4 regions of the Pragia fontium genome follow, and region 4 is predicted to be linked to each of the others. Evidence: predicted binding sites of a transcription regulator. Region 4 holds the regulator's gene; each other region holds the start of a gene.
The links. The regulator Fur, encoded in region 4, represses iron uptake genes when iron is present. The targets are predictions, from matches to a motif close to ATAATAATGAGAACNACTATCAA.
Positions count from the first base shown of each region.

Region 1: the regulator Fur is predicted to act here: its motif matches at 5,013-5,035, upstream of EL341_RS17285 (siderophore-interacting protein).
Region 2: the regulator Fur is predicted to act here: its motif matches at 3,900-3,922, upstream of feoA (ferrous iron transporter A).
Region 3: the regulator Fur is predicted to act here: its motif matches at 4,433-4,455, upstream of EL341_RS12215 (Nramp family divalent metal transporter).

Region 1 covers NZ_LR134531.1:3,984,158-3,992,247, forward strand. The annotation lists gene EL341_RS17260 (TonB-dependent hemoglobin/transferrin/lactoferrin family receptor) at 1-674, opposite strand, end outside; gene hemP (hemin uptake protein HemP) at 766-948, opposite strand; gene EL341_RS17270 (ABC transporter substrate-binding protein) at 1,268-2,119, shown strand; gene EL341_RS17275 (amino acid ABC transporter permease) at 2,540-3,280, shown strand; gene EL341_RS17280 (amino acid ABC transporter permease) at 3,282-4,028, shown strand; gene EL341_RS17285 (siderophore-interacting protein) at 4,087-4,863, opposite strand; gene mdtG (multidrug efflux MFS transporter MdtG) at 5,076-6,296, opposite strand; gene EL341_RS17295 (autotransporter outer membrane beta-barrel domain-containing protein) at 6,689-8,090, shown strand, end outside.
Region 2 covers NZ_LR134531.1:234,879-242,968, forward strand. The annotation lists gene bioH (pimeloyl-ACP methyl ester esterase BioH) at 1-438, shown strand, start outside; gene EL341_RS00900 (YdgH/BhsA/McbA family protein) at 553-825, shown strand; gene EL341_RS00905 (FeoC-like transcriptional regulator) at 909-1,157, opposite strand; gene feoB (Fe(2+) transporter permease subunit FeoB) at 1,158-3,476, opposite strand; gene feoA (ferrous iron transporter A) at 3,536-3,763, opposite strand; gene EL341_RS00920 (Tex family protein) at 4,355-6,676, opposite strand; gene greB (transcription elongation factor GreB) at 6,838-7,326, shown strand; gene ompR (osmolarity response regulator transcription factor OmpR) at 7,523-8,090, shown strand, end outside.
Region 3 covers NZ_LR134531.1:2,825,951-2,834,040, reverse strand. The annotation lists gene mgtA (magnesium-translocating P-type ATPase) at 1-2,039, opposite strand, end outside; gene EL341_RS12225 (MgtC family protein) at 2,276-2,974, opposite strand; gene EL341_RS12220 (ClbS/DfsB family four-helix bundle protein) at 3,720-4,223, shown strand; gene EL341_RS12215 (Nramp family divalent metal transporter) at 4,488-5,717, shown strand; gene chaA (sodium-potassium/proton antiporter ChaA) at 5,867-6,976, opposite strand; gene pagP (lipid IV(A) palmitoyltransferase PagP) at 7,150-7,704, opposite strand; gene yqaB (fructose-1-phosphate/6-phosphogluconate phosphatase) at 8,088-8,090, shown strand, end outside.
Region 4 covers NZ_LR134531.1:1,448,215-1,456,304, forward strand. The annotation lists gene nagE (PTS N-acetyl glucosamine transporter subunit IIABC) at 1-622, shown strand, start outside; gene glnS (glutamine--tRNA ligase) at 873-2,540, shown strand; gene EL341_RS06350 (putative signal transducing protein) at 2,625-3,041, shown strand; gene fur (ferric iron uptake transcriptional regulator) at 3,102-3,551, opposite strand; gene EL341_RS06360 (YbdD/YjiX family protein) at 4,163-4,357, opposite strand; gene cstA (pyruvate/proton symporter CstA) at 4,456-6,516, opposite strand; gene fldA (flavodoxin FldA) at 7,110-7,625, opposite strand; gene ybfE (LexA regulated protein) at 7,749-8,036, opposite strand.

The sequences.
Region 1 (8,090 bases), 1.5 Mb from region 4:
AAAGAGCCGATTTGTTCATCATTTGGTGCCGTTTCACCATTACTTAAGCGTAGATTGCCCTTATCGCGGAAGTTTGCCGAGAACAAGCCATCTAAATTATCGGTACGGCCAAAGGTGGTGAGACCCATGGCTTGACTATGATCGAGGGTAGCACCGGAAGTAAACAGCCTGACGCCGCCCGTTTCACCATGACGCAGCAGGTCTTTGGCATCGACGGTTTCAAATGAAACCACCCCACCTAACGCACCACTGCCATAAAGCTGCGCCGAGGGGCCTCGTACCACTTCAACTCGCTTAATTAAGGCAGGATCGAGGAAAATTCCGTTTAGGTGACCGGTATCCGTTCCCTGTCTGACACCGTCTACCAACATTAATACGCCGCGTTTATCATAGCCGCGCATATTGATATCTTGCCCATTACTGCGGGAGGTACCGGTAATGGTAATACCTGGAATCGAGCGGATAAGATCAGCGGCACTATTAGCCGCCAGATTTTCTGGCGCATTGGCATCGACCACGGTCACCATCATGGGGGCTTCAAAGGCGTTACGATCGTTACCGGTGGCGGTTACGGTCATCACTTCGTTGGTGATGGGTGGTGTTTCGGCTTCTGCATTTGCCAGTAAAGGCAAAGCGTAGGCCAGAGCGATAGTTAAAGATGAAAGGCGAAGCATACTGCAACTCTCCATAAATGTTATGGGTGAAAGTTGCTGGCTGCCTTGACTGCTAGAAGGAGTCTGGGTGGCTGGCTAAATGGTTAAAAAATTACTTGGTTAAAATTAATTTACCGGTTTTGGTAATGCGTAATTGATATTGCTGCCCCTGATGCTGAATCAGTAGGATGCCTGATTTCCCTAATAGTTGCTGACTGTTAATCAGTGGTAGGGAAGAAACAGTATCAGCCTGTTTGTAGGGTTCTGGTTGCTTGTCGGGTATTGGTGTATTCATGATATCCACTTAGCAAATGATAACTAATCTTGTTTGATAATAATTATCATTTAAAAAGTTGAGTTCAACAAGCGTTAATTTATGAGGTGAGTAATGTTAGTTAAATGTTGTATTTTTTGTGTGGATAAATGTGGGCTAGCTGATAGCGGATAAATCATGATGCAGTGTGATGAATCAACGGAATATGATCGCATATTTGAAGCCTATATAACTAAATGGAATATAACAGCGGTTTATATTATTTCACTTTGTTTTTTAACTGGTCTTAACTAGCTGCTATTAAACACTAATTTAATAACAATAATTCAGGATGGCGGCGATGAAACTCACATTAAAACAGAGCGTACTTTCATTTACTTTACTGGCTGGTATCGCGGGTATGGCTTCTGTTGCCCACGCCGATCAGCTGGATGATATTAAAAAAGCGGGTGTCGTGAATATCGCTGTGTTCGACAGTAATCCGCCATTTGGTTATGTCGATCCGCAAACCAAGAAAATCGTCGGTTATGATGTTGATATTGCTAATGCTATAGGTAAAGCGTTAGGAGTGAAGGTTGAACTGCGTGCGACTAATCCTGCTAACCGTATTCCTCTACTTTCCTCTAAGAAAGTTGATTTGATTGCCGCTAACTTCACCATTACCCCACAGCGCGCCAAAGAAGTCGACTTCAGCGTGCCCTACTTTGCTACCGGTCAAAAGTTTATTGCCCGTAAAGGCGTACTGAAACAGCCAGATGATATTGCTAAGCTGCGTATTGGTGCCGATAAAGGCACGGTTCAGGAAATTACTCTGCGGGACAATTATCCAACGGCAAAAGTGATTTCCTATGATGATACCCCGGTCGCCTTCACCGCTCTACGTAACGGTAATGTGCAGGCGATTACTCAAGATGATGCCAAATTGGTCGGTCTGTTGGCTAACCTGCCTGATGCGGTGAAAGCCGATTTTGAAATATCGCCGTTTAGTATTACTAAAGAGTATCAGGGCGTGGGTATCACCAAAGGTGAAACCCGCTTGGTTGACGCGGTGAATAAGGTTCTGCTGGATTTGGAAAAAGATGGTCAGGCAGTGAAGATTTACGATCGCTGGTTTGGACCAGCGACTAAATCGGCAATGCCGCGGGGTGAGTTTAAGTTTGGGGCCGTGGAGCCAGACCCAGCCAAAGGTTAAATTGGTATTGGATTAATAAAGTATTTTGTAATAAAAACCGGGGTACATTTTTGGATGTACTCCGGTTTAGTTTCAGGGGAAAGTTTCGGCCATGAAAAGTGTCGTGTTTGTCTCAGCATTAGTGCACGGCCGAGCAGGGGCATTAGGGCGAATGCCCCTGCACCCGGCGCCTTCCGCACGGGAATTCAGGTCGCTTAGGCGACTTCCCGCCACTTCCAATAAGGCTTAACGCACCAGCATAGAGCCGTTCCCGACGTCGCTATGCTTCTCGCCGCATCCATGCGGCTCGTGCTGCCTTATTGGAAGCGTCGGCTGAATTCAAGTGCTCCTTTGGAAGGTCAAGGGCTGGAGATCTTCGCTATTTGTTGGTTGTTATGGTCATTAACGGTTTTATAAAAATTAAAATTTAAGCTGGCTAGAATGCTCAAACAAAAATTAACAGAATTATTATTAGAACCCCGATATCTCGGCTGGTTATGGGATGGTTTTTTGCTCACTCTGGGGCTGTCTGCGGTTTCAATTGTGGCTGCGACGCTGCTGGGCATGGTGGTTGCCGGAGCCAGAGACAGTAAGTTGGCGGTATTGCGTTTACCGGTGATTGCCTATTGTTCTCTGTTTCGTAATACGCCGCTGCTGGTGCAGCTGTTCTTTTGGTATTTCGGCGTTGGTAAGCTATTGCCTGAAGGGGTAATTCCTTGGTTAAACACCTCGCATGAAGTTACGCTGTTTGACGTCACTTTGGCGTGGCCATCTTTCGAATTTATCTCGGCTGTTTTTGGACTTACCGTGTATTTTTCGGCATTTATTGCTGAAGAGATTCGCGCCGGTATTCAAGGGGTAAAAACCGGGCAGAAGTATGCCGCTTTGGCGCTTGGGTTGAGCGGCTGGCAGTCGATGCGTTATGTGGTGTTGCCTCAGGCTTTGAAGATCGCTTTTCCTCCGCTGTTGGGTCAATACATGAATATTGTAAAAAGTACCTCACTGGCGATGGCGATCGGCGTGGCTGAGCTTTCGTATGCTTCCCGGCAGGTTGAAACAGAAACCCTGCGGGCGTTTCAGGCATTTGGGGTAGCGACGGTGATGTATATTGTCACTATTGCCCTGATGGAAGCGTGGGGGATGTGGTATGAGCATCGTTTATTAGCGAAGGAGCGGCATTAATATGGACTTCACGGTAATTTACGACAATTTGGATTATATGCTGTGGGGCGCTTATCCGGACGGCCCGATTGGTGGTGCCGCGTTAACGCTGATTATCAGCCTGATTGCCGGTGTTATTTCTGCCATTCTGGGCGTGATTTTGGGCGTGGCCTTGGCAATGTTCCGCGGCTGGTTTGGTGGCTTGATTGCCGCTATTCTCGGCTTTTTCCGCGCAATTCCGGTCATTATGTTGATTTTCTGGGCTTACTTTATGTTGCCTATGCTGTTTGGCATTGATATTCCGGCGATTACCTCGGTGATTTGTGCCCTGGCATTGATCTCGGCGGCTTATTTGGCGCATGGGGTAAAGGCGGGAATTATTGCTATCGGCGCTGGTCAGTGGCAGGCGGGCATGTCATTAGGGTTTAACCGCTGGCAGGTATTGGGATATATCGTATTGCCGCAGGCATTACGGATGATGGTGCCTTCGTTTATTAACCAGTGGATTTCACTGATTAAAGATACTTCACTGGCCTATGTGGTTGGCGTTGGTGAACTGACTTTTCTGGCTACTCAGGTGAATAATCGCAGTATGGTTTATCCGACCGAAGTCTTCCTGTTTATTGCGCTGGTCTATTTTATCTTCTGCTTATTGCTGGATGTGGTTGCCAATCTGGTGAGTAAGCGCTACTCATCCATTGAACCTAAGGCCAAAAGACGGTTATTTAGCTGGTTGTTTAAATCGCCTGCTGGAATCAGTCGGGTTTAATTATAGCCTAGCCTTCGATGCGATTTTATATCGCCGAAGGCTAAGGGCACTGTCCTATTTACTTGTTATGCCAGTAGGCTACGGCGCGTAGCAATTGGCTATCGATAGCATCATTCTCAAACAGCTGACTCAGAGCGCTAACGGTTTTTCCTTCGCCGGTAATCCAGATAAAGTAATCCTGTGGCGGTACATTTAGCGTTTTAAGGTAGTCAGTCATCTTTTTCCGATCGTCACCAATAACCCATTGAAGATTAAAGCCGCTAAGGTGGGAAAGATAATCTTTATACGCTTCATCTTTGATGTTGATAAGCGCCGTCACCTGAACCGGGCTGGCAAGGTTTTTCAACTCTTCCAAACGACGGCGTAGCGCCGGCATGCCGGATTCATCACACACATAAAGCTGCCAGGCGTAGTCTGGTGGCACGACAAGTGAACCGCGAGGTCCGCCAATGGTGAGTTTATCGCCGGGGCGAGCTTGGGCCGCCCAATCGCTGGCAACCCCATTTTCATGAAGATAGAAGTCAATAATCAGTTGATGATGTTGCTGGTCAAAAATCGGTGTGTAATCACGAGAAGGCGGTTGGATATTGTCTTGCCAAACGATGCCTTCTTCGGTGATCTCGGGTGGCGTAAATGCAGAACCGACCTTGGGGAAGAACAGCTTTATATGGTCATCAAAACCTTGGGATTGAAAGCCTTCAAGGTCTGAGCCACCAAAGATAATACGCTGGAAGCCGGTTGAAATTTGTTCGGTACTTAATACGCTAAGCGTGCGAAAACGTAATTCATTACGGACGCGTTGTGGGTATTTAGGCTGAGATTTATTTTCGGTCATTTTTATCATCTGTTTATCATTTATGGATTGTCATCGGGCAAGCGGCCTGAGAAATTTATTATATGGGGGCGATAACCAACGGTTTAATGATGTCGCTATTCCCGTTTGGGGTTTGGGTATAGTGGCAGTGGATAACGGGAATATCTTAAATGAGAATGGTTACTATTTCTATAAAAATAGAACGGTATTGATACTCTCCGCACATTTAGTCACTATTTATTCCGGTTTTTGGCTAAAAACCAGTAGGAATAGATAGCGTTAAACAGCACAACAAGTGCGGTCGCGATAAAAACTGCACGAAAGCCAATACTGGCTGCCACGCTGGAGCCCAGCATAGGGCCGCTGACGTTGCCTATATCGCGGAAAGATTGGTTATAGCTAAATATTCGTCCGGCAACCTGATTGCTACAGTTATAAATTAACAGAGTTTGTACCGCAGGTAACAGCGCGCCGTCGGCGATGCCCAACAGGAAACGTAGTCCGGCTAACTGCCATGGGTTTTGTACAAACGCCATTGGAATAAGCACCAGAATAGAAAATATCAGCATGGCAATTAGAATGCGTTCCGGTCCAATGCGATCCCCTAATTTTCCCAACCTTGGCGCACTGAGCAACGCAGCAAAGCCAGGAACAGAAGCGATAAAACCGCTGATGAATGCCAAATTTTCGATATTGTTGGATATCTCACGTACGTATAGGGTCAGAATCGGGGCAATAGAGCCGGTAGCAACCTGAATAATCATGGTGGTCACAAACAAGCCAAGTACCAGTCTGGGCTTGGTCAATGAGGCAAACACTTGTCGGCCGCTCAACATATCTTTTTTGTGAACGCGGGTAAATTGCTCTTTTACGGCATACAGCGTGAGGAGAAAGCAGATAAACAGCATGCTGGCGGTAATAAAAAATACCGGGCGCAGTCCATAGCGATCGGCGAGAAAGCCGCCGATTAATGGCCCTAACAGCGCTCCGCTGACGCTACCGGTTGATAATGTGCCGAGAGCCCATCCGCTACGGTTACGCGGTACCTGAGTCGCTATCAGCGCATTCGCATTAGGAACAAAGCCACCAAGTAGACCCAACAGCGCTCGTAATCCGAGAAACTGCCAGATATTTTGGGCTAATCCCATCAGCACCATCACAATAGCCATACCTAACGCAGAACGTAGCAGCATTAACTTACGGCCACGGCGATCTGCCAGACCTCCCCAAAAAGGAGATGCCAGCGCCGAAAACAGAAACGTAATGCTAAATACTAATCCCGACCACAGATTGAGCTCGCGATGCCCGGTTACGCCCAGTTGCTCTACATACAAAGGTAAAAAAGGCATGACCAGACTAAAAGCGGCTCCGGTCAGAAAGCATCCGACCCACACGATAAACAGGTTTCGTTGCCAATTTATGGCGGGACTTTGAGTGGTGGCTTCTGCTGGCATGGTGAACCTGTATATGGGCACATTATAGATATTTTTAGCGTGCCACGATTATTGTCTGTTTGAAAGCCGTGTTTTGTTGAAAAAATGATAAATCAAGTTAAAGCGGATAAATACTTCAGAATCAAAATGTAAATATTGTGATGGAAGTTGTTGTATAAATTTTAATGCATTGTTGGTTGATGGGGTGGGTAATAGCCTTTAACTTATTTATTAATTATATTGTTTTTTATTGCTAATCAGTTGGGTTTCATTGTGTTGTTTTTTGTGTAGGGGTTGTTTTTTATATTTATATTGATGGTTTTTTGTCATTAAATATATTTATTTTTTTATAAAAGATATTTTTTGTGTTATTTTTATTGTCTTATTGAGTTTTTTAAATGGAATTTTTTGTTTTGTTATTAATAAATAATATATATGGATGTTATAAAAGAGTTTTATCTTGTCTAAACGTTAGCATTGGTTTATCTGCAACAATACTGTGTGGCCATGCTTTTGCCACCCCGTTGTTTGATGATGGTACGGTAGAGGGTGATGTTTATGGCGGAATATCCGACATAACGCAGATTAGCGATGACAAAATGGAAGGAACGTCTGGCTTTAATACCTCAGTGCTTAATCAGGTTAATATTCATAGTGAAACTGTTGGCGTTAATCAAAGCAGTATTATTGTAGACAGTAGCAATAATTCAATAGCTGGTAATGTTTATGGTGGTTATGCGGTAATTTTGGGAAGAAGTGGTAATGCGACCGCTGCTGATACCGATGGCAGCGGCAGTCCCAGAGATCGCTCTGCGTACGCTTATACCCACAGCACTGTTCAGGGTGACAATTCAACGGTAGAAGCCAATAACAATGTTGTCAGTATTGCTCAAACGGTTGCTGTGGGGGGAAGTGTTTATGGCGGACGTGGTAACTATATTGCCCAGTCAGGTAATGCAGTGGCAGGCAGCATTACCGGTAATATCAATTATGATATTGATTACGGTAGTTCCGGTGGTTATACCGCTATTCAGGCTTGGGGAGATAAGGTAAGGGTTAACGGTAATGCTGTTAACATTGCACAGCTGGTTTCTGTTAGTGGTGATGTGTATGGTGGCCAGGCTAGTTATGTTGCCCAATCTGGTAAAGCAACGAGTGGTCATGTTGGTGCCCTTGCCCCTGATACTAACTCTTGGTCTGCTATCTTTAGCAGTTCCAATTTATTAGAGGCCAGCAATAATACGATTAATATCGGGCCGTATTCCGTTGTTAACGGTGATATCTATGGTGGGCAGGCGAGTCAGTTTGTTCAGTCAGGTGACGCGATGGGCGGGAATGCTTCGACTACCGATAGTTATTTTCCCCTTGTAAGTGCTTCCGCTATAACCAGTCTGAGAACTGGAGAGACAGAAATAAAGGCCAGTAATAACGTTGTCGAGATGTCGTCAACGGGTGGTAAAGTTTATGGCGGTAAGGCCAGTCTTGTTGCACGGGCAGGTAATGCTGGGGGTGGGAACGTTAATGTTGTTTCTACTATGTCTAGCATTTCGGCAGAGGCAAGTGCTGGTGTTAATGCCGATTTTGTCACTATAGAGGCTAACAGTAATGTTGTTGAATTGTCACAACAAGCTTCTGCGCAAGGCGGCGTTTATGGTGGTTATGCTGGGTTGGTTGTTGCTGCGGGAAAAGCCGAAGGTGGAAATGCGACGACTCCTGTGGATACTACGAGTACGCCTTCTCTGTATGGAGAGGCGAATATTGAAGCCTCCAATAGCACCATTTTGGCCAATAATAATTCTGTGATATTAAATGGTT
Region 2 (8,090 bases), 1.2 Mb from region 4:
CGTAGCGATGAAGGTTGGCCGGGTATTAAAACATCGGTGCTAAACGGATTCGAAAATCAGCTCAGCATCGATTTCCAGCAAACGGTTGTCCGTTTTTTAGCGCTGCAAACGCTGGGTACGCCGGATGCCCGTAAAGATGCTAAACAGTTGAATCAAGTGATTCTTAGCTGCCCAATGCCAAGGGTTGAGGTGTTGAATAGTGGTTTACGTATGCTGGCAGAAAATGATTTACGCTCAGAACTGGTTGATCTTCAACCGCCTTTTTTGCGTATTTATGGTGCGCTGGATGGACTGGTACCGCGGAAAATTATTCCTCAGTTGGACCAGCTATGGCCAAGCTCTCATTCTCTGATGATCGACCACGCCGCTCATGCCCCTTTTATTTCCCATCCGGAGATTTTTTGTCAGGAAATAATATATTTTGTGAATAATTTATAGTTAGCTGAAACATATAAAAATTTAGTTTTGGTTATTTTTTGACAAATAAGGGATATGCTAAATACTTAATATGATCGTGAGACATCAGTATTCACTTTCTATTAAGGAGCTATTATGAAAATGTTTAGGACACTGGTTATCGCTATTGCAGCTGGCTGTTTCTCTCTCAGCGCCTTAGCCGCAACCGAGATTACCAAAGAGCAGGCTAAAGAAAACAACTACGAAAAAGTAGGTTCTGTTAATTTAGCCAAAAAAGCGACGGCATCACCAACTGATATTAAAGAAGCTCTGTCTAAGTTAGCCGATGAAAAAGGCGGCAAGTATTTCGTTATTATTGCTGAAGGTGGTAATAATCAAATCGAAGCAACGGCAGAAGTGTATAAATAACATCTCTTTGTAATGCTTTAATATAAAAAAGAATACCGCACATGTTACGGTATTCTTTTCTGGTATTGCCTGAGTTTGTCAATTTAATCAGTAGGATGACTTTTAATCCGATAGGCCTCGGTCAGACATTTTTTCCCTTCTGGGCAGCTTTTGCAGCTACCCGTCAGACAGCTGGAATCCACCTCTACCCGTTCAATTTTTCCCATCGCTTCGAGCTGTTTTAGCATTGCCTGCATTAAGGTCGGTGGTTGCTTAAATTGATGGCTAAGCTGATTCAATTCGGCGATACCCAGCAAGGCAATCGCATCACGTACAGCAATTAGGCTGACCATTTAATGGCAGTGTCCGGTTTTGTCTTTACAGCAGGCGGCTTCTACGCTGGTTTTCGGTATGCGCGTGGTAACCCGATCGCGAGCGTGATACAGGATATACATCAGCAAGGCATTAAATGACACAATAGTGGTGATAATCATAATGGATTGCTGTGGATGAGAAGCAAAGTTGGCTATCTGGTAGAACGACGTTGCCAGACTATAGGCCACATCAAGTCCCCAAAAAATGGAGAACAGCATCCAGCCTCTACTGCTTTCTCGGGCAATGGCACCCATGACCGATACGCAAGGGACATACAGCAGCACAAAAATCAGATAGCTGTAAGCGGCAGAAATACTGCCAAACTTACTGCTCATGACCCCCATAGAACTGCCTTCCATATTGCCGTCGCCTTTACTGGCTTCAATAGGGTTGCTGAGAGCGCTTAGGGTGAAGGTTTCTTTTAGGCTATCCCAGGTTTCAGTTACCGCACCTTCCAGTTCAGTCAACAGATTGAAGTTCTGATAATCAAAGGGTTCTTTGGTAATTTGTTCGGCGGTATACAGGGTATTTAATGTTCCGACGACCACCTCTTTAGCCATGGCGCCGGTGATCAGACCGACGGTGGCTTGCCAGTTATCTTGGGTTACGCCCATTGGGTGCAGTAGTGGGGTTAACACTTTGCTGGTAGAAGCCAAGGCGGATTCATTAATGTTATTTACCGGTTTGCCTGAAAACGAGAAGCTGTTTAGGCCACCAATAATGATGCTGGCGATAACAATCACGGTTCCAGCGCGTAGTACGAAGCCTTTGAGGCGCTGCCATGTTTGTAACAATAAACTTTTCACATGGGGTACGTGATAAACCGGCAACTCCATAATAAACGGTGTCGCTTCGCCTCTCATAATGGTGTACTTCAACATCAGGCCGGTGAGAATAGCGACGATAATCCCCAGAATGTAGAGCGAGAATACAATTAGCGCGCCGTCTTTGCCAAAGAAGGCCGCTGAGAAGACCGCAAATATGGCCAGTCGAGCTCCGCAGGACATAAAGGGAGCCATCATAATGGTCATCAGACGTTCCCGTGGTGCATCCAGTGTACGGGTGCCCATAATGGAAGGGACGTTACAGCCAAAACCAACAATTAACGGCACAAATGATTTACCCGGGAGTCCGAGCGCGTACATCAGTTTATCCATAACGAATGCTGCCCGCGCCATATAACCGGAGTCTTCCAGAAAGGATAAAAACAGATACATCAGGCCAATTTGTGGAACCAGAGGCAGAACGGTATTAATACCCCCGCCGATACCTTGAGCCAGGAAGATAGTTAGCCATTCTGGGAAATGCAGAGTTTGACCGACCCATTGAATGCCAGAAATAAAAATGGCGGCTGAGCCAGCGTCAAACAGCGGTTGTAGTGCTCCGCCGATATTAATCGCCAGCACAAACATCAGGTACATGACTAACAGAAATATTGGTAGCCCCAGCCAACGGTTAATCAAGACCTTATCGAGTCGCTGAGTCAGCTTACTTGGTTGAGCCTGACTAATGTTATGTACATCATGACAGATAGTCGCAATAGTCTGATAGCGGGCATCGGCAATAATCAGTCCCGGATCTTCCTGATAATACTGCTGTAATATTTCTCGGGCTTCTGGCAACAGTTCAACGGCCTGCCCGGACAGTGAGCTACTGTAAATATCCCCTTCCAGCATTTGTAAAGCTAACCAACGAGTTTGCTGATTGGATAATGACGCAGGCATCAGACTAGCCAGTCGGCCGGCCTGATCTTCAATAATATCCGGATAGGTAATCAATGATTCATGTTGATTTGATTGCCATGTATCAATCACCGCTTTTAATTCTTTTAAACCTTGAGCCCGCGTGGAGACCAGCGGAATAACCGGACAGCCCAGCTTGTCAGCAAGCGCTTCAATATCAATTTCGATATTCTGGTTGTGGGCAATATCCAACATATTCAGGGCGACAATGCAGGGAATACCAAGTTCTAACAGCTGTAATGTCAGATAGAGGCTACGTTCGAGGTTGGAGGAATCTACAACGTTGAGTAGCAGGTCGGCTTCGCCGCTTAAAATATAGTGACAGGCAATCTGTTCATCGAGAGAAGATTGCTCTGATATGGTGGTGAGTGAATACGTTCCCGGCAGGTCAACCAGCGTGACTTGATGACCGTCAGTCTTGAAGTGGCCTTCCTTACGCTCAACGGTGACCCCAGCCCAATTTCCTACACGCTGGCGTGAACCAGTAAGCTGATTAAACAGGGTGGTTTTACCTGAATTTGGGTTACCGATTAATCCAATAGTAAGTTGTTTCATGTGTTAGCCAGGAAAGAGGAAAGTGATGAATATTGATTGTTATTAACCCAGTACATCGATTATTCAATCGGGCTGAGTTTAATAAAATTTAAATCTTTTTTTCGCAGCACCAGACATATGCGGGGTGTTTCAATTTGAATGGGATCACCGAGTGGCGCTACGCGGATAACGCGAAATATGGAGCCGGGTAATAGACCAAGAGAAAGCAGTTTTTGTCGATATGCAGGATTAATTTCGGCACTGAAGCCGGTAATTTTGTATGAGCACTGAGGTTGTAATGATTTCATAGCGTTATTATGTAACCTTAACTCACATTTTTAAACAGCATAAGACGTATCAAATAACGGTTGAATGGTTAACCAGTAACAGCCAGCCGTTATCAATTGATCATCGCCACTCTTAATTGTCATGCTTACGATGCTAATGTTAGTAATAATGATTATCGTATACAATGACACGACAATTGTTAAGCGTAAATAATTATTACTATCTTTGTTCATCGATATTGCCAGCATTAATATGCGCGATTTGTCTGGAAAAGTTTTTGCGGGTCAAGAGAATACCTTGTTTTTTAATTATTTGATTTATATATTAAATTTATAAGGTGAAGCGATGTTCGTAAAGAAGATGGAAATTAGCGGGAATATGCCCAAGGACGGATGTTTTTTGTCTGTTACTTATTGAAGATAAAAGAGAATCTGACTTTATATAATGAATTTATTTTTTCTGATTATTTTATTCGGCAATAATATTTAACCAATAATACACGTAATAAAGAATGATCTTTGTTTGATTTAAATCAATTAGATAACTATTCACAGGCTGTGGCTTATATTAGCTGTCACCGACAGCCAATGAATAGTTTATGGTATCACTGACTATCGCTTCATTTTATTTAAAGCGGCCGCTAGTGCATCACCCATTGCGCTGTTATTGCCACCTGACGCGGGTTTAGCCTTTTGCTGAGAAGCTTGGCGTTGTGGCCGGTCACGTTCGACAGGAGAAGATTTACGACTGCCGTTTTCACCCGGTTGTTCATCCAGTCGCATAGAGAGCGCGATGCGTTTACGGGCCAGATCAACCTCCATCACTTTCACCTTCACAATATCCCCGGCTTTGACAACCGTGTGCGGATCTTCGACAAACTTATCCGCCAGCGAGGAGATATGGACTAGGCCATCCTGATGTACGCCAATATCCACAAATGCACCGAAGTTGGTAACGTTGGTAACGGTACCTTCAAGGATCATCCCGACGTTGAGATCGTTCAGGGTTTCCACACCTTCGGCGAAGTTAGCGGTTTTAAACTCAGGACGAGGATCGCGACCCGGTTTTTCCAGCTCTTTCAGAATATCTGTCACGGTAGGTACGCCGAAACGCTGGTCAACAAAGTCTGACGCTTTTAAGCCACGCAGGGATTCCGGGCTACCCATCAGGTCCCGTAGCGTTTTATCTGTTGCTGCCAGAATACGTTCTACCACCGGATAAGTTTCCGGGTGAACGGTAGAGGCATCCAATGGATTATCCCCTTCATTAATGCGCAGGAATCCGGCACATTGCTCAAAGGCTTTCGGTCCGAGGCGACTCACATCTAACAGTTGATTACGGTTGTTAAAACGCCCGTTGGCATCACGCCAGTCCACGATATTTTGAGCGATAATACGGCTTAAACCAGCAACGCGAGTTAGCAGTGGCACAGAAGCGGTATTCAAATCCACACCAACGGCGTTTACGCAGTCCTCAACCACGGCATCCAGACGACGCGCCAGCAAGGTTTGGCTAACGTCATGTTGATACTGGCCAACGCCGATGGATTTCGGTTCGATTTTTACCAGTTCCGCCAGTGGATCCTGTAAGCGGCGAGCAATAGATACCGCACCACGTAAAGAAACGTCCAGATCGGGGAATTCCATTGCGGCTAATTCAGAGGCGGAATACACCGATGCACCCGCTTCACTGACGATAACCTTCTGTCCTTTAACGTCAGGATATTGGCGCTGTAGCTCAAGATAGAAACGTTCCGTTTCCCGGGAGGCGGTACCATTACCGATGGCAACCAGTGCTACATCGTGTTTTATGCACAGTGCAGCCACGCTGGCAGCGGCTTTGGCCGCCTGACCGGTATGTGGATAGATGGTATCGGTGGCAACCAGTTTTCCGGTCGCATCGACCACGGCAACTTTTACCCCAGTACGCAGACCCGGATCCAGCCCCATGGTGGCACGCATACCGGCAGGTGCTGCCATCAGCAGATCGTGCATATTGCGAGCGAAAACGTTAATTGCTTCATCTTCAGCACGTTCTCTCAGGCCACCCATTAGCTCGGTTTCCATATGCATCAAAATCTTAATACGCCAGGTCCAGTTAACCACGGCCTTACGCCAGCTGTCTGCTGGTGCGTTGTTTAAACGCAGATTGAGATGATCGGTAATAATCTGTTCGCAATAGCTTTCACGCGGCGGTTCATCGTGCTGCGGATCGGCATTTAAAGCGAGGTTCAGGATGCCTTCATTACGACCGCGGAACATTGCCAGCGCTCGGTGAGAAGGGGTGTTGGCAATGGGTTCCTGATGGGCAAAGTAATCGCGGAACTTGGCTCCTTCCTCTTCTTTACCTTCGATAACTCGGGAAGTCAGGTAAGCATTTTTCCACAGATAGTCGCGGACTTTACTTAACAGTGCAGCATCTTCGGAGAAACGTTCCATTAAAATATAACGAGCGCCGTCAAGGGCAGCTTTGGTATCCGCGACCCCTTTGTCACTATCAATGTAGGTGGCAGCAACCTGTTCCGGATCCTGCTGTGGGTCTTGCCATAGGCTGTCTGCCAGTGGCTCCAGACCAGCTTCGATAGCAATCTGCCCACGAGTACGGCGCTTGGGTTTGTAAGGCAGGTAGAGATCTTCCAGTTCGGTTTTACTCATGGTGCCATTGATGGCTGACGCAAGTTGGTCTGATAATTTACCCTGTTCGCTGATAGACTTAAGAATAGTTTGACGGCGATCTTCCAGTTCACGCAAGTAAACCAGACGGGCCTCCAGCTGTCGGAGTTGAGTATCATCCAGACCACCGGTAACTTCTTTACGGTAACGGGCGATAAAGGGAACGGTGTTGCCTTCATCCAATAAGTTCATGGTGGAGAGAACCTGCTCAGCTCTGACCTTTAGCTCATCGGCAATGGTGCGACTTAATAGATTATTCATAAAGCATACATTTGTCTGTTTGAGGAATTAGGGTTGTTATACGGATTACTGAATAAAAATACCAGAACAACCAGTATAAGCATGGCTTAATGTATATAAACTAAGGTTAACTTATCGTAGTTAAGCTACAATTTGAAATAGTTTGAAGTGTAGAGAATCTAATGGCAAAGAGTAATTACATTACCCGTCAGGGCTGGGAAGCGTTGGATACCGAGCTGAAATATTTATGGCGTGAAGAGCGGCCAAAAGTCACTCAGGCTGTTTCCGAGGCTGCCGCGATGGGCGATCGTTCTGAAAATGCGGAATATATTTACGGTAAGAAGCGACTGCGTGAGATTGATCGGCGGGTACGCTTTTTGACTAAGCGCTTAGAAGTATTAAAGATTGTTGACCCGAATCCGCAACAGGAAGGTAAAGTCTTTTTTGGTGCTTGGGTGCAAGTAGAGAATGACAACGGCGAGCTGAACGTTTTTCGTTTAGTTGGACCCGATGAGTTTGCGCCGTCCAAGAAATGGATTTCTATTGATTCACCGGTAGCCAGAGCATTGATTGGTAAGAAAATTGATGATGAAGTGAGCGTTGAAACGCCGAATGGTTTGGCAACGTATTGGGTGGTTGATATTCGTTATCGCCCCTTTGATGAAGAATAAAAAACATTGTTTTTTATAAAGTTACACATAGTTTTGCACAAATGAACGGCTGAGTTTAGTTAACCTGAATAGACAAAAGTTTACGGTTATTAATCTTTGTAACAATTTGTCCGCGTCAGTTATGCAAATTACGTTGTCTCAGCTAAACATATTATTTGAGTTTAGATATTAAGCAAAAAACCTTTGGAGCGAAATCATGCAAGAGAACCATAAGATTCTGGTTGTTGATGACGATATGCGTTTACGCGGTCTGTTAGAACGTTATCTGACTGAGCAAGGCTTTCAGGTTCGTGGTGTAGCCAATGCAGAGCAGATGGATCGGCTATTAACTCGAGAATCTTTTCACTTAATGGTGCTTGATCTCATGCTTCCCGGTGAAGATGGTCTGTCGATCTGCCGCCGTTTGCGGAGTCAGAGTAATCCAATACCGATTATTATGGTGACGGCCAAAGGTGAAGAGGTCGACCGTATTGTTGGTCTGGAAATTGGTGCGGATGACTATATTCCCAAGCCTTTTAATCCTCGCGAACTGCTGGCGCGTATTCGCGCGGTACTGCGCCGTCAGGCAAATGAATTGCCGGGAGCCCCTTCTCAAGAAGAAGCGGTTATCGTATTCAGCAAATTCAAGTTGAATTTAGGCACCCGCGAAATGTTTAAAGATGATGAGCCAATGCCGCTGACCAGCGGTGAGTTTGCGGTGCTTAAAGCATTAGTCAGTCATCCACGAGAGCCGCTTTCACGGGATAAACTGATGAATTTGGCGC
Region 3 (8,090 bases), 1.4 Mb from region 4:
AGAATAATATCTGATGACTCTTTAGCAATGTCGGTTCCGGTATCAACAGAAATACCTACGTCTGCATCTCTTAACGCTGGCGCGTCGTTAATACCATCACCGAGGAAGCCAACGGTGTGTCCTTTGGACTGTAAGACTCGCAGAATACGTGACTTTTGTAATGGGGACAGTTTGGCAAATATTGTGCGTTGTTCGGCCTCGGTTGCTAAGGCTTCATCGCTGAGTAGTTCAACTTCGTTACCCAATAGCGGGATACCTGGCTCAAGCCCAACATCTCGGCAAATTTTACTGGTAATTATTGGGTTATCACCAGTCAAAACTTTAACCACTACGCCGTTTTCACGTAATGCGGCAATGGCTTTAGCGGCACTCTCTTTCGGTGGATCAAGGAAGGTCAGAAATCCTTTGAGGATCAGATCGTGTTCATCACTCGCGCTGAACTGGGTACGATGTTCTGCGGTGGAAAGTTCACGCACGGCGAGAATCAGTACGCGAAATCCCTGCAGATTATAACCATTGGCCTGTTCCAGTAAGGCCTGACGGCCAGCCGAATCTAAAGGGAGGATAGCGCCGTTCTTTTCTATATGGCTACAGACGGAGAGCATTTCTTCAACCGCGCCTTTGCAAATCAGCAGTTGGTGCTGTTTTTCATCTTGCACCACAATAGATAAACGACGGCGTACGAAATCAAAAGGGATTTCGTCCACTTTTCTGTAGCGCCGCATGGCGTCAATTTCCGGTTTTCCCTCAGCGAAATGAATAATCGCCCGATCCATCAGGTTTTTCATACCATCCTGATGAAAACTGTTTAACCATGCCAGATTAAGGATTTCACTCTTATTCTGTCCGTTAACATCAAGATGCTGTTCCAGAATAATGCGATCCTGCGTCAAGGTACCGGTTTTATCCGTACACAGGATATTCATCGCGCCAAAGTTCTGAATTGCGTTTAGTCTTTTAACCACAACTTTACGGCGAGACATGGCGATAGCGCCTTTAGCCAGATTAGCGCTGACAATCATCGGCAACATTTCTGGCGTTAGGCCAACGGCAACGGCTAGCGCAAATAGTGCGGCTTCACCCCAATCACCTTTGGTAAACCCATTGATTAACAATACAATCGGTACCATAACCAGCATAAAACGAATTAATAGCCAGCTAACGCTATTTACTCCACGGTCAAAAGAGGTTTGAGTTCGGCTACCCACGATAGATTTAGCCAGTGAACCAAAATAGGTTTGAGCACCCGTAGCCACCACCACTGCAGTCGCTGTTCCGCTGGTAACGTTAGTCCCCATCAGACAGATATTCTGCATTGCCAGTAAATCATCGGTATTCGTATTAGGCTTAACGGTGTCATTGGATTTCAGAATCACGTCACCAAGGGTGTCATACTTTTCAATCGGTAATGATTCACCGGTTAACACCGCTTGGCTAATATAGAGATCTCTGGATTCAATAATTTTGACGTCAGCAGGCACCATATCGCCCGCAGAGAGAAAAATGATATCGCCTGGCACCAGCTGCTGAATATCAATTTCGTGTTTCTCTGGCTGAGAGAAATCTTGTTTGCGTCGTAAAACTGTCGCGGTGGTGCGAACCATCGATTTCAGGGATTCCGCCGCTTTGTTAGTACGGAATTCCTGCCAAAAGCGCAGAAGAGCACTGAGTAATACCATCACAACAATGATAGTCACACCGGTCAGTTCTGTTTCTTCACCCTGTTTCATGGGCATCCAATAGTCAGTATAGAAACTGATGGCGGCCAGAATCAGCAGGATAAAAATAAACGGGTTATTAAATGCCTGAATCAGTTGAATGATAGCGGCTGGCGCTTTTTCATGAACGACCTGATTTTTACCATGAAGTTCCTGACGGTCTTTGACTTCATCTTCGTCCAGCCCTTGTCGGTTAGTCATCAGGTTTGACAGGGTTCTTTCCAGATTATTTTTAGCTTCTCTTTCAATAATAAAAGGGGCCTTATTTTTTTCATTAAGGCGCATTTTTTTATGGTTATTATTGTTGTTTATATATTTCATAGCACGTATCTCTATATACAACTTTTCTATATTTTAAGCGTAGGAATCCCGCCTTAATAAATAAGGTGAAAATTCGTTGCGATGAGTTATTTTTTTATCAGGGAAATACGTGGATATAGCCCAGATAAATTAAGGTGGAGGTTTCCCCGGTGGTTCTGACATAGATACTCCTTATTCAACGAGTTATATCCGATCTTATATTTACTATTAACGATAAGATCGGATTTTAATTATGGTTAAGCAGGTTGTTCAGAAACAATTTGCCATTGAACCGCACTAACGCTTTTCTCTAAGCTGACACGGCAAACGATATTCTCAATATCTTTTTGTTCTGCCGGAGTGCCCGATATTTCTGCACAAACATTTAATAAGCCGGACTCAATGACATCGGCGCTGTAAAGCGAGCATAGACGAATGCTCATAGAGTTAACCGCCTGTAAAATCAGGGTTCTGACCATGATTTCATCTGCCGGGCTACAGGTAATTTGAACTCTATAACGTACATCCAACTCGGTTGCATGTTGCTGCGGCTGTAAATTGATACGCTGAGCAGCTTCGCGCAGTAGGATATTGGCGCAAAGAATGACGAGCGTAGCGACGGCTGCCGTCCAATACTGGCTTAAACCACATAACACACCAATGCCAGCGGAACACCATAGGGTTGCGGCGGTATTCAGGCCGCGGATGTTCAGCCCTTCACGCATAATCACGCCAGCGCCGAGAAAGCCGATGCCGGAAACAATCTGTGCCGCAATCCGACCAGGGCTATCCGGTGATGTTGTTGCTGCGCTGAGAATAAATACCGCTGCACCGGTTGCAACTAATGCGTTAGTACGTAAACCAGCCATACGCTGACGCCATTGGCGCTCGGCACCGATAAGTGCGCCGAAACCCATAGCGAACAGTAAATTTAAAACAAGAGGAGTCAATGCCATGATTCCCTCCGATAAATACAGGAAGAATAATCATGTGCTATTTAGCACACAGAAAAATATCCTCAGTTAACACTGAGTATCAATGTGCAGTTGAGCCTGGAGGAAAGAGTGCGTAGCTGTAAGTTAACATATTCATTATCCGAAAAAATCCATAACAGTTGATATCTGTCAGGGAATATTTTTTATTTCGGGGATACAGCACGTCAGAAATGAGAAGTGATGTCGCCCGCCGTTTCGGCAAGCGACTAAACATCGAAGAGATTGGTCAGCTTGCCTTAATTATGTCGCTATAGTTAATACTGTCCAATTATTTTTTATCTCCACGAAAAATTTCCCGAAATATAACAGTGAAAATTTGGGAAGTAAAGTATTGAATTATCTTCTGGCGTTAAAATATTTAATTTAAGTGATAAACCGGGATTAGCTTATTCAAATCAATTGTAGAGTTAGTGGTATGGTAATAATTAACACACACTTTTATAGGTGTTTTTATATAGTGGTGAAAACTATTATGGAATTTCTCTAGAGGAGGAGAGGGTAAAAAAGTATTTAGCCTAAATATGAGGCGACTAGCGTTTTATCAACATGTTAAGGGACTTTTGGTGGTATGAGATGTGGATCCCTGCCTACCTCTCATTTTCGTTTGTTTTTTCGTCAATTTGCTGCGTCATTGCACCAAATCAATACGATACGGTAATACCTTTAGATATGATGAGGATATCGGTTATCTGAGAGAGAAGACGTTATGCCTCGGCCAACGAATAAACAACAGTTATTAAGCTTGAGTGATGAAAACTATTTTAAAATTGTGGTGTTAATTGATTCCTTGCCCGAGAGTGTGCTGGAGATGGTGTTTCCATTTGAGGATAGGGATCGCAATATTCGTGATGTTATGGTTCATTTGTATGAATGGCATTTGATGATGTTACGCTGGTATGGGGAAGGGATGGCAGGTAAAAAGCCGATTATGCCAGCGGAAGGGTATACCTGGCGTACGACCCCTGAATTAAATCAGGCCATCTGGCAGAAGTATCAGGCGATGAGTCTGGAAACTGCGCGCCTGAAGCTGAATGCCTCTCATCGGGAATTACAATCGCTGATTATGTCCCATAATGATCAGCAGTTATTTACTAAAAAGTATTACCCATGGACTGGAAGCGCTTCTTTAGGTTCCTACTTCATTTCGGCCACGTCCAGCCATTATGATTGGGCACTAAAGAAGCTCAAACGCTTTCAGAAAAGTTTCTAATTAAAACCGGCTATTGTTAATTTTTTCATTATTTATTGTTACAGCTCATTGGTTTTTTGTTATATAGATGATGTGGGTTTTATCGTGCTGTATTATAATATCCCTAGAACTTGCGTTGATAAGGTAACGTCTTCTTCTATTTCCTGACGTGACATGTTACCCGGCTGTTTAGTTGCGCCTATCTTAGCAATCAGTTTAATGATCTTGTTATTTAAATAAGAATCATTATCATTAAGGTGTGGTGATTATTCGGGAGGGATAATAATGTCGGATTCAGGTGTCGCAGTGCGCTCAAGCAAATTATCAAGAAAAATAAAGCTTTCATTGATGGGGCCAGCCTTTATTGCTGCGATTGGTTATATTGATCCCGGTAACTTTGCTACCAATATCCAAGCCGGCTCGGCGTTTGGTTATCAGCTGCTTTGGGTTGTGGTTTGGGCCAATATTATGGCGATGGTGGTTCAGTTATTTTCCGCCAAGCTGGGGATTGCTACCAACAAAAACTTGGCAGAGCATATTCGCGATCGCTTTCCTCGCCCGGTTGTTTGGTTTTATTGGGTTCAGGCCGAACTGATTGCTATTGCTACCGACTTGGCTGAGTTTATTGGTGCCGCCATTGGCTTTAAGCTCTTATTGGGCATAAGTTTATTAAATGGTGCCATTATCACCGGTATCATTACTTTCCTTATTTTAATGCTGCAAAGCCGTGGAGATAAGCCGCTGGAGCGTGTGATTGGCGCATTTTTGCTGTTTGTTGCTGGCGCTTATATTATTGAACTGGTTTTCTCTTCTCCTGATATTGCTGAACTTTCCACCGGGATGTTATTGCCTGGTTTACCTAATAAAGAGGCCGTTTTTCTGGCTGCGGGCGTATTAGGGGCAACCATTATGCCTCACGTTATTTATCTTCATTCCGCTTTGACACAAAACTCCAAAGGGAGCCGTGCGGAACGCTATTCTGCGACTAAATGGGATGTCGCTATCGCCATGACCATTGCTGGTTTTGTGAATTTATCCATGATGGCGATGGCCGCCGCGGTGTTCCATTTTAATGGCCAAACTGGTATTTCAGAGTTAGATCAGGCATACGTTACGTTAGAACCATTGCTAGGGAAGTTTGCTACTGTCACTTTTGGTCTCAGTTTAATTGCTGCCGGACTTTCTTCTACTGTGGTGGGGACGATGGCGGGTCAGGTAGTGATGCAAGGCTTTATCCACGTGCGTATTCCGTTGTGGGTACGTCGTAGTGTAACCATGCTCCCTTCGTTTGTTGTCATTCTGTGTGGCATGGATGCAACGCGTATTCTGATTGTCAGCCAGGTTTTTTTAAGCTTTGGCATCGCGTTGGCGCTAATTCCACTGCTGAGTTTCACCGGCAACCGCCAGTTGATGGGTGATATGGTGAACAGTTTTATTATGCAGAATATTGGTCGGATTATTGTGGTGCTGGTAGTAAGTCTGAATCTATATCTGATTGTGAGTTTTTTGATATAAATTGATTTTTGTGGGCTTAACGGTGCTGAAATAGCATAAGAGCATTGAGTTATTTTAGGTTCATTGCTATTCATGTCTAGAGACTGAGAAAAATCAGAGTGAAGTAAAAACGCCACTTTTGAGTGGCGTTTTGTTTGCAATTTAACGCGTTATCCCATCATTAAAACCAACAGATAAGCAACAAATATTGCTAAATGAGCAGCGCCGTTTAATACATTGGTTCTGCCTGTGGCAAATGAGCTTTGGCATAACAGCAATATACTCACTAACAAAACGATATTCGGTGTTGATAGACCAAATACCAGACTTTTACCGGTTATAAGAGAAATAACTACAACAGCTGGAACGGTTAGGGAAATAGTGGCTAATACTGAGCCGAAAAACAGATTCATTGCTCGTTGGACTTGGTTCGCCATTACCGCTCTCAGTGCGCCAAGCCCTTCTGGGGAGAGAATCAATAATGCAATCAGAAAACCGGTAAATTGCGGTGGAGCATGCAACTCGGTTAATAAATACTCTAATGAACCAGCATTAATCTTAGTAATGGCAATGACTGAAATGAGGTGAATGACTAACCAGACCGCATGCCATGCGTTGCTATGGATTGATGGTTTACCGTGGTGGCCATCAGGGCCATCTCCTTCATCTTCATGCTCATAAATAAAGAGATTTTGGTGAGTTCTGGTCTGAATCGTCAAAAATACCAGGTACATAGCAGCAGATAAGAGCGCAATGACGATTAGCTGGCCTGATGTGAAAGTACTGCTAGCCAGAGTAGCAGGGAGCACCAGAATGATAATTGCTAAGGGTAATAGTGCGGTGAGGTATTGTTTAATGCCTGCCAGATTAACATGCTGGGTGGCAAATTTTCGGCCACCCAGCAACAATGATATGCCGACTAATCCACCCATCACAATCATAATGACGGAGTAGAGTGTATCTCTCATTAGGGTAGGTCCGGTATCACCGGTTACCATCAGCGCTGAGATCAGGCTGACTTCGAGAATAACGACCGCGAGACTTAGAATTAATGAACCGAAAGGTTCTCCTAGTCGGTGAGCCAGAACATCCGCATGGCGAACAACGCTGAATGCACTGCCTAAAATAGTGACCAGTGCCAGAAGATTGATTAAAACAGTAATCAGAAGGCTGGTGCTGTGCTGTAAATATAACAGTACTGGAATAGTGAACATCGTCAGAATAAGTGAATATTCTTTGTGACGCGTTTTCAAGGAAGGATGTGGTTGAGCTTGATCCATAAATTCTCTCTATAGCTAATAAAGCCATCAGGCAATAGCGTTAAGCGCTATTAATATTCCATCTATGACTAATAATAATAGAATTTCAGTAACAGGATTGAAAAAAATCAGGCAGGTCACGTTAATCTACCTGAAGAAAGGGGGTTAACGTGACCTGCCTGAGGATATTTTAGCTAGAACTGCCAGCGAGCCCAGGTAAACAATACGTTGCCGTTATTATAGGTACCGGGGATATACGTGTTTTGTATCGCAAATTTCTTATATTCAATTGAAAATAAGGGCAGCGGTAGAGGTATTGGAATATAGTTATATTCATGTCGAGCGGTAACCGCTGCGGTAAAGCCTAATCCCAGTCGCCAGTCATTATTGCTCCCCAGATACCAGTTCTTTTGGTAGCCATAGCCAATAATGGGTTCTATCTGATTGTGGGAGTCCTGAAATTCCATCGCGTAAATAGAATGCCAGTTACCATCACTGTCAAAACGTGAAACGCCATAGCCGATTCCCCACGGTCTCTCGTTATAGGAGTCCGTTTTCTCTTTATCGTACGTTGCACGGTTGTGCCACGTATTTAAAGGAACGTACAGATCTCTGGTTGGGGAATTCCATGTTTCTTTAACGTTATTCTTAATGCTTGCCCAAATACCATCATCTGCCGCCTCTTCAGCGACGGTATTGAATGATAAGGTCAGCAAAAGAGCTGTAGTTGTGATAATAACGCCTTTCATTTTATTTTTTGTATTCCAGTTTTCATGTCCATATATCGCATCTATCCCAATGAAAATAAAGATGCATAAATACTATTTACATTGTGAGTTTATATTTCGAATCTGTAGCCATTATAGTGAAACTTCAGGCCATATCCATCACAAACACGCTATTTATAGCGCGTCATTGTTACAACTTATTGTTATAAAAACTATATTTTTTGAATTAATTATGATTTTCCTGATGAGGTAGATTAAGCATTAACCCTATGAAAATATGGGTTAATGCTAAGTGCTCATACTGAGAGGTCGAGATTTAACTCAGTAAGCGACATTAATTTAGTTTTACGATAAAGTAACCAAATAGCTTGTTCTCTATCTAACTTAACGTTGTGGGGGCTATCATG
Region 4 (8,090 bases):
AAATAAGCAAAGTATTCAGATTATTGTTGGGGCAAAAGCCGAATCCATTGCTGACAGCATGCGTAAAGTGATTGCTGCCGGTACTGCACCTAAAACTCAGGCTGCTGCAACTACAGTATCTGAGCCAGTCGTTAAGCCTCAGGCAGCAGTGAAAAAAGCTGAAGCTATTAGCACCTTAATTTCGCCAATTACCGGTGATATTGTGGCGCTGGAAGCGGTTCCTGATGAAGCATTTGCCAGTAAAGCCGTTGGTGAAGGTATCGCTATTCGCCCAACCGGTAAAATCGTGGTTGCTCCGGCTAACGGTACATTGGTGAAAATTTTCGGTACTAATCACGCATTCTGTCTGGAAACTGAAAACGGTGCAGAAGTGGTGGTTCATATTGGTATTGATACCGTTAAGTTGGATGGTAATGGCTTCAAGCGTTTAGCTGAAGAAGGCGCTACCGTGAAGGCTGGCGATCCGGTACTGGAGTTGGATTTAGATTACTTATCTGCCAATGCAGCTTCTATTATCAGCCCGGTTGTTGTCAGTAATATTGATGATTTTAGCGGTATCATTGATGTGGCTAGCGGTAGTGTAGTGGCCGGTCAGTCCAAACTGTTCGATATTAAAGGATAAGATTTAACGCTTATCTGGCCGATATATTGTGTGAAGCGGGAAGGGTAACCTTCCCGCTTTTTTTATTTATTGGCTTTTTAAGGTAAAATAACGGCAATAAATATAGCGATGACGAGGTTATAATCAGCGGCTTTCTACTTGACGGCTGACTTTGCTGTAACTAACGGTTGTGTCCTGAGGGCGGTTGTTAGATTATAAGAGGTTATAACGTTGTGATCGCTTTTGCATTTTGCATACGAGGAAAAAGTAAATGAGTGAGGCTGAAGTTCGCCCAACTAATTTTATTCGTCATATTATTGACGAAGATTTAGCATCAGGTAAACACACGACTATCGTGACCCGTTTTCCACCTGAGCCGAACGGATATCTGCATATTGGGCATGCGAAGTCCATTTGCCTGAACTTTGGCATTGCGCAGGACTATCAAGGTCTGTGTAATTTGCGTTTTGATGACACTAACCCGGTAAAAGAAGATATCGAGTATGTTGAGTCAATCAAGAATGATGTTCAGTGGTTAGGTTTTCATTGGGATGGCGCAGTGCGCTACTCTTCTGACTATTTTGATCAGTTACATCAGTATGCGGTTGAATTAATCAGCAAAGGCTTAGCCTATGTGGATGAGCTGAGTCCTGAAGAGATGCGTGAATACCGTGGAACGCTGACTCAGCCGGGGAAAAATAGCCCATATCGCGATCGCAGCATAGAAGAAAACCTTGCGCTGTTTGAGAAAATGAAAAACGGTGAATTTGCTGAGGGTAAAGCTTGTTTGCGTGCCAAGATCGATATGGCATCCTCTTTTATCGTTATGCGCGACCCTGTTCTGTATCGGATTAAATTTGCCGATCACCATCAGACCGGTAATAAGTGGTGCATCTACCCGATGTATGACTTTACCCACTGCATTTCAGATGCGCTGGAGGGAATAACTCACTCTCTGTGTACGTTGGAATTCCAAGATAACCGTCGTCTGTATGATTGGGTGTTGGACAATATCACCATTCCTTGTCATCCACATCAGTACGAGTTTTCTCGCCTGAATTTAGAATACGCCATTATGTCAAAGCGTAAGCTGAATTTGCTGGTGACTGAAAATAGGGTAGAAGGATGGGACGATCCGCGGATGCCGACCATTTCGGGTCTGCGTCGTCGTGGTTATACGGCCGCTTCAATCCGTGAATTCTGCCGTCGCATTGGCGTAACTAAACAAGATAACAACGTAGAAATGGTGGCGTTAGAAACCTGCATACGTGAAGATTTAAACGAGAATGCACCGCGGGCCATGGCCGTATTGAATCCGGTTAAAGTTATTATTGAGAACGTACCGGAAGGGCACGAAGAATGGTTAACCGTTGGGGCTCACCCGAATAAGCCTGAAATGGGAACCCGCAGTGTACCGTTTAGCCGTGAGATTTACATCGATCGCGCAGACTTCCGTGAAGAAGCCAATAAGCAATATAAGCGCTTGGTTTTAGGTAAAGAAGTCCGTCTGAGAAATGCTTATGTGATCAAAGCTGAGCGGGTTGAGAAAGATGCTCAGGGTGAAATTACCACCATTTACTGTAGTTATGATTCGGCAACCTTGGGTAAAGATCCGGCGGATGGCCGTAAGGTGAAAGGTGTTATTCATTGGGTTTCGGTTTCTCACGCACTACCTGCTGAATTCCGTTTGTATGAATGCTTATTTAATGTGGCGAACCCTGGGGCGGCAGATGACTTCTTGTCTACGATTAACCCAGAGTCCTTAACCATTGCCCATGGTTTTGTTGAGCCAAGCCTAAAAGAGGCTCAGCCTGAGTTTGCTTATCAGTTCGAACGTGAAGGATATTTCTGCGCTGATAATCGTCATTCATCAACGGATAATCTGGTATTTAACCGCACGGTGGGTCTGCGCGATACCTGGGCTTCTCAAGCCAGCTAGTATGCCAGATTGACAATATGCTTGAATAAAAAATGCCCGCCAGCATAAACTGACGGGCATTTTTTTAAGGCGAAGGAAGATATTATGGGGCCGTTGGTTGTAGTGGGGCGATACTCTTTTCCACTTGAGGCGCAAATTGCTAAAAGTAATCTTCAGGCCGCTGGCATCCGCGCGTATATTGCCGATGAGCATACCATTAATATGCAGTGGCTTTATTCTGATGCGTTAGGTGGCGTCAGGCTAATGGTGGCTGAGCAGGATGCGCAGGAAGCCGAAGAGATTTTGCAGCAGGATTTCTCACTATCGATAGCGGAGACGGAAATTCCCGACAGTGATGTTGAGAGTGATTGGATTTGTCCTGCTTGCGGGAGCCATAATGTTGCTCTCTTTACCAAGGGAAAGAAATCCGCTTTTGTGATTTTTATTCTGCTGGGTTTTCCACTTTTTTTCTATCAGCATGGAATTAAGTGTAACGATTGCGGTAAATTCAGCAAAAAATAATGCCAGCAATTATGCTGGCAATTGTCGCTGCTATGATAGCAGTCTGAAAGAATGAGCTAATTAACCACGGGAGTCGTGCAAATTCTCATCTTTACGGCAGTCACCGGATATACACTTACCATACAAATACAGGCTGTGGTTGGTTAGTTTAATATTATATCTTTCGGATATATCCCGTTGACGCTGTTCGATCAATTCATCGCTAAACTCAATAACTCGGCCGCAGTCCAGACAGATTAAATGGTCATGATGATGTTTTTGCGTTAGTTCAAAAACGGATTTACCACCTTCAAAGCTGTGGCGGGTGACAATGCCGGCATCATCAAACTGGTTTAAAACGCGATAGACGGTGGCAAGACCAATCTCTTCTCCCATATCGATCAGACGTTTATATAAATCTTCCGCGCTAACGTGATGATTCTCAGGCCCCTGAAGTATTTCCAGAATTTTAAGTCTAGGAAGGGTAACTTTCAGTCCAGCCTTCTTCAGTGCGATATTATTATCAGTCATGCAGATTTCTTCCTAAATTCGGGACGCCATGAGTCTTTAGCGAACGGTTAACAAAAATATAATATAGCATTATAGGGTCAGATACATGAAATAGGAACCACAAGGTATGTAGGGGAATCCGATTACACTGATAGCTATCATTATGGTTTTATGGAAATTTCATCTCCACTTTTTTACTTTGCTATTGATTTGCTGAGGCGTATTGAGCCGTAACCAGCCAATCCTTTCTTAGCCCATCAACAAGTCAATGAGGTTCGATAATTACTAAGAAGGCCAAATGAGGCAGGTTAATTGCCCATTGAGAACCATAGTCAAAGCTAACCATGCGATGTGCATTTTGTACAATGACTCATTCACCAGGTTCGCTAACAATAATCAAAATACTTATATAGCGTAGCATGTGATTAGCCTATTTTTCGATGGTTGTTGCTATAAATGGGCCAATAAGTTTGATATTAGCGCTATCTTGCTCAAAACATGAGAAATAATGTTATCACGCAATCTATGAATTATTGGGTTAATGGATTGTTTTAAGCGAAGGATTAATCAATTGGCTTTCTTTGAGGCTGAAAAGCCGGTTACGATGGTAACCGGCAAAGGACATAATCTATTTAACAACAGGGGCCATTGCCTCCGCCGTAGCGTGCTTTCTGACGTTCCCGGAAGAATTCCTCATAGGTCATCACTTCCCGATCCGGATGGGTCAGGTGCATATGCTGGACGTAATTATCGTAGTCAGGCATACCCACCATTAAACGAGCCGCCTGCCCAAGATAGCGACCTACTTTTGCTAAGTCTTCAAACATAAGTATTGGCCTCCTTTTTATGGTGGCAGTATTGCTAAAAACTTTTGCATACTGCCATTTTTATGCTTGGCGATTAATGGTTTTTAGCCATCAGTCAGTTATTGTATTGATGCTGGAAATGGTTGGTAAGGCACTTCATTCGCCGTTGGTTGAGGATTAGCCTTGGCTTTGAAGGCCGTACGCAAACCGAAAACCACCACGCTGAGCATGACCAACATAAAGAGGATGGTCAGTCCGGCATCTAATTGGTTGTTGAATATCAGCGCGCTCATTTGATCGAGTGATTTAGCCGGAGCCAGAATTTCACCCTTATCCAAGGATGCCTGATATTTATTCGCCAGAGCCAAGAAGCCAACGCGCGGGTTAGCATCGAATACTTTCTGCCATCCGGCGGTGAGCGTACAAACCAGCAGGAAAATAGTTGGGATCACGGCGACCCAGGCATATTTTTCTCGCTTCATTTTGAACAGCACTACTGCGCACAGCGTTAGGGCGATAGCCGCCAGCATCTGGTTAGCAATACCGAACAGCGGCCACAGGGTATTGATTCCACCTAATGGGTCCACAACGCCTTGATAGAGGAAATAACCCCATGCGGCAACACACAGCGCTGTTGCTGTAATGTTGGCAACAAAAGAGTCGGTACGTTTCATTGAAGGGACAAATGTTCCTAGCAGGTCTTGCAGCATAAAACGTCCTGCTCGGGTACCTGCATCCACCGCGGTCAGAATAAACAAGGCTTCAAACAGGATAGCGAAGTGATACCAGAATGCCATCATGGTTGGGCCAGTAATCTGACTCAGGATATGTGCCATACCCACAGCCAAAGTAGGAGCACCTCCGGCACGGGAAACAATGGTGGTTTCCCCAACGTCTTTGGCATATTGAACCAGTACGTCTGGCGTAATGGTAAAGCCCCATGAACTGACAACGGTAGCCGCAGATTCAACCGTTGGTCCTAATATTGCTAATGGGCTGTTCATCGCAAAATAAACGCCAGGGTCGATAACTGAAGCCGCTATCAATGCCATAATGGCGACAAATGACTCCATCAACATACCGCCATAGCCAATAAAGCGGGCGTGGCTTTCATTCTCTAACATTTTGGGCGTGGTACCTGAGGCGATCAGGGCATGGAAGCCGGAGATTGCACCGCAGGCAATAGTAATAAACAGGAAGGGGAATAGATTGCCTGCCCATACCGGACCAGTACCATCAATAAATTGGGTGGTGGCTGGCATCTCTAGTTTAGGGGCAATAATCACGATACCAATGGCCAAGCCAACGATGGTGCCAATTTTCAAGAACGTTGACAGGTAATCACGGGGTGCCAGCAGCAACCAGACGGGTAACACTGAAGCAATGCCACCATAGATAATCAGTGCCCAAGTGAGTTCTACCCCGGTGAGGGTAAAGAAGGGCGCTAGCGTTTCACTTTTAGCCACTTCTCCGCCATAGATAATGGCCAGCATCAGTAGCACAAATCCGATAACGGAAACCTCGCCGATTTTACCCGGACGAATATAGCGAGTATATACACCCATAAACAGAGCAATCGGAATTGTCACACCAACGGTAAATGCCCCCCATGGGCTGCTAATCAGAGCTTTAACCACGATTAACGCCAGCACCGCCAGTATGATAATCATAATCATAAAGGCGCCAAACAGGGCAATAACACCGGGCACTTGACCCAGCTCGGCTTTCACTAAATCACCCAATGAGCGACCGTCGCGACGAGTGGAGACAAACAACACCATAAAGTCTTGAACAGCACCCGCTAGCACCACACCGGCCAGAATCCAGATCATACCCGGTAAGTAACCCATTTGCGCTGCCAGAACCGGACCGACCAACGGCCCCGCGCCGGCAATGGCTGCAAAGTGGTGACCATAAAGAACATATTTATTGGTTGGGACGTAATCCAGACCATCATTGTGACGATAGGCTGGCGTCATACGAGTGGGATCAAGGCGTAATACTTTATTAGCAATGAATTTACTGTAATAGCGATAAGCAATTAAATAGACGGATACGGCAACAACAACAATCCAAAGTGCGTTGACCTTTTCACCATTGTTTAATGCAATTATAGCGAGCCCACAGGCGCCAAGAATAGCGATTGCAAACCAGATAATATAGGATGCTATGCTGCGCATAGACGCTCCTCCTCGTTATTTAAGAAGATAGATATAAAATTGAATTCACGTATTTAGCATGCCGAATGCATATTTATTATAAAGAAATCATAATAATAGAAAGTAAATCTATTCAGGCATGGCAATAAAACAATGTCAGCACTCCGTCAGATATTATATTATCTCTATGATGTTCCTCTTTATTTATGATCGCGAATGCCTGTCACCCGATGAGGGCTGCATGCAGTGTATTTGCCGTATGATGTATTTATATAGTTGAAATTCTTTTAATAAACCTATTGCCAATATTAACTGTTAATTTACTAATGGAATTTAACAATTAACAGAGTAAAAATGAGCTATAAGCTTTTATAGTGTATCAACAGATTTAGAATATGAGTTTGCACTTGCTCACAGGTTAGTAAAATTTTTGATTTAAATCGGCCAATGAAAACCTTATATATTCTGAGGTAATGGCAAATGCTAATAATTAGAAGGGGATACATTGGTTGGATATAATAACCACCAGATACTCTCTGGTGGTTATTATATATTTGATTAATTCTGAATATAGACTACGGGCTTAATATGTCGTACAAATAATAAAAAATAAATCAGGCAAGATTCATTTCATCAATAATTTGTTTAACCCATGCGGATACACGCTCAGAGGTCAATTCAGGTTGACGATCTTCGTCAATGGCTAAGCCGATAAAATGGTCGTCATCCGCTAAGCCTTTAGAGGCTTCAAAATGGTAGCTGGCGGTTGGCCAGTTGCCAACAATCGTTGCGCCATGTGGTTCAATAATATCGCGAATAGTGCCCATTGCATCACAGAAATATTCTGCGTAGTCTTCCTGATCGCCACAGCCAAAGATAGCAACCAGTTTACCTTCGAAATCGATCTCTTCCAGCGTTGGGAAAAAATCATCCCAGTCACATTGTGCTTCGCCGTAGTACCAAGTCGGAATACCCAGTAGCAGAGTATCAAAGCGTTCGATATCTTCTTTACTGCTTTTGGCGATATCGTGAATTTCTGCGACCTCTTTACCCAGTTGCTTTTGGATCATTTTGGCAATGTTTTCAGTATTGCCAGTGTCGCTACCAAAGAAAATACCTACGGTTGCCATTGTGTATTACACCTTTATAAATATTAATCAGTCGTATTCAATAATATAACATTGTTGACGTTGGTTGGCATCGTTAATCTGTGTCAACCAACATCAGTGATAGAGGGCATATGGTGATTTTTATCATCGCTTACTCGTCGTTTTTTTATACTCATTTAACAGCAGTAATTCGACCAGTTCGCTGCGGTTGATCCCTTGTTTAGCCGAAAGCTCATCAATGATATCAACGGCGTCTTGCGATAGTTTCAATTCAACGCGTTTTAAGCCGCGGACTCTATCACGGCGCAACTGATTACGTTTATTGATTCTCAGTTGTTGATCGCGGGATAACGGGCTGGTTTTAGGTCGCCCCGGTCGACGCTCGTCAGCGAAAAGATCCAGCGTGGTACGATCTAATTGTTCTTTTGCCATACACTCAAAACACATCATCAGATAAAGATAAGACTAACCGACCCGTTTAGTCGC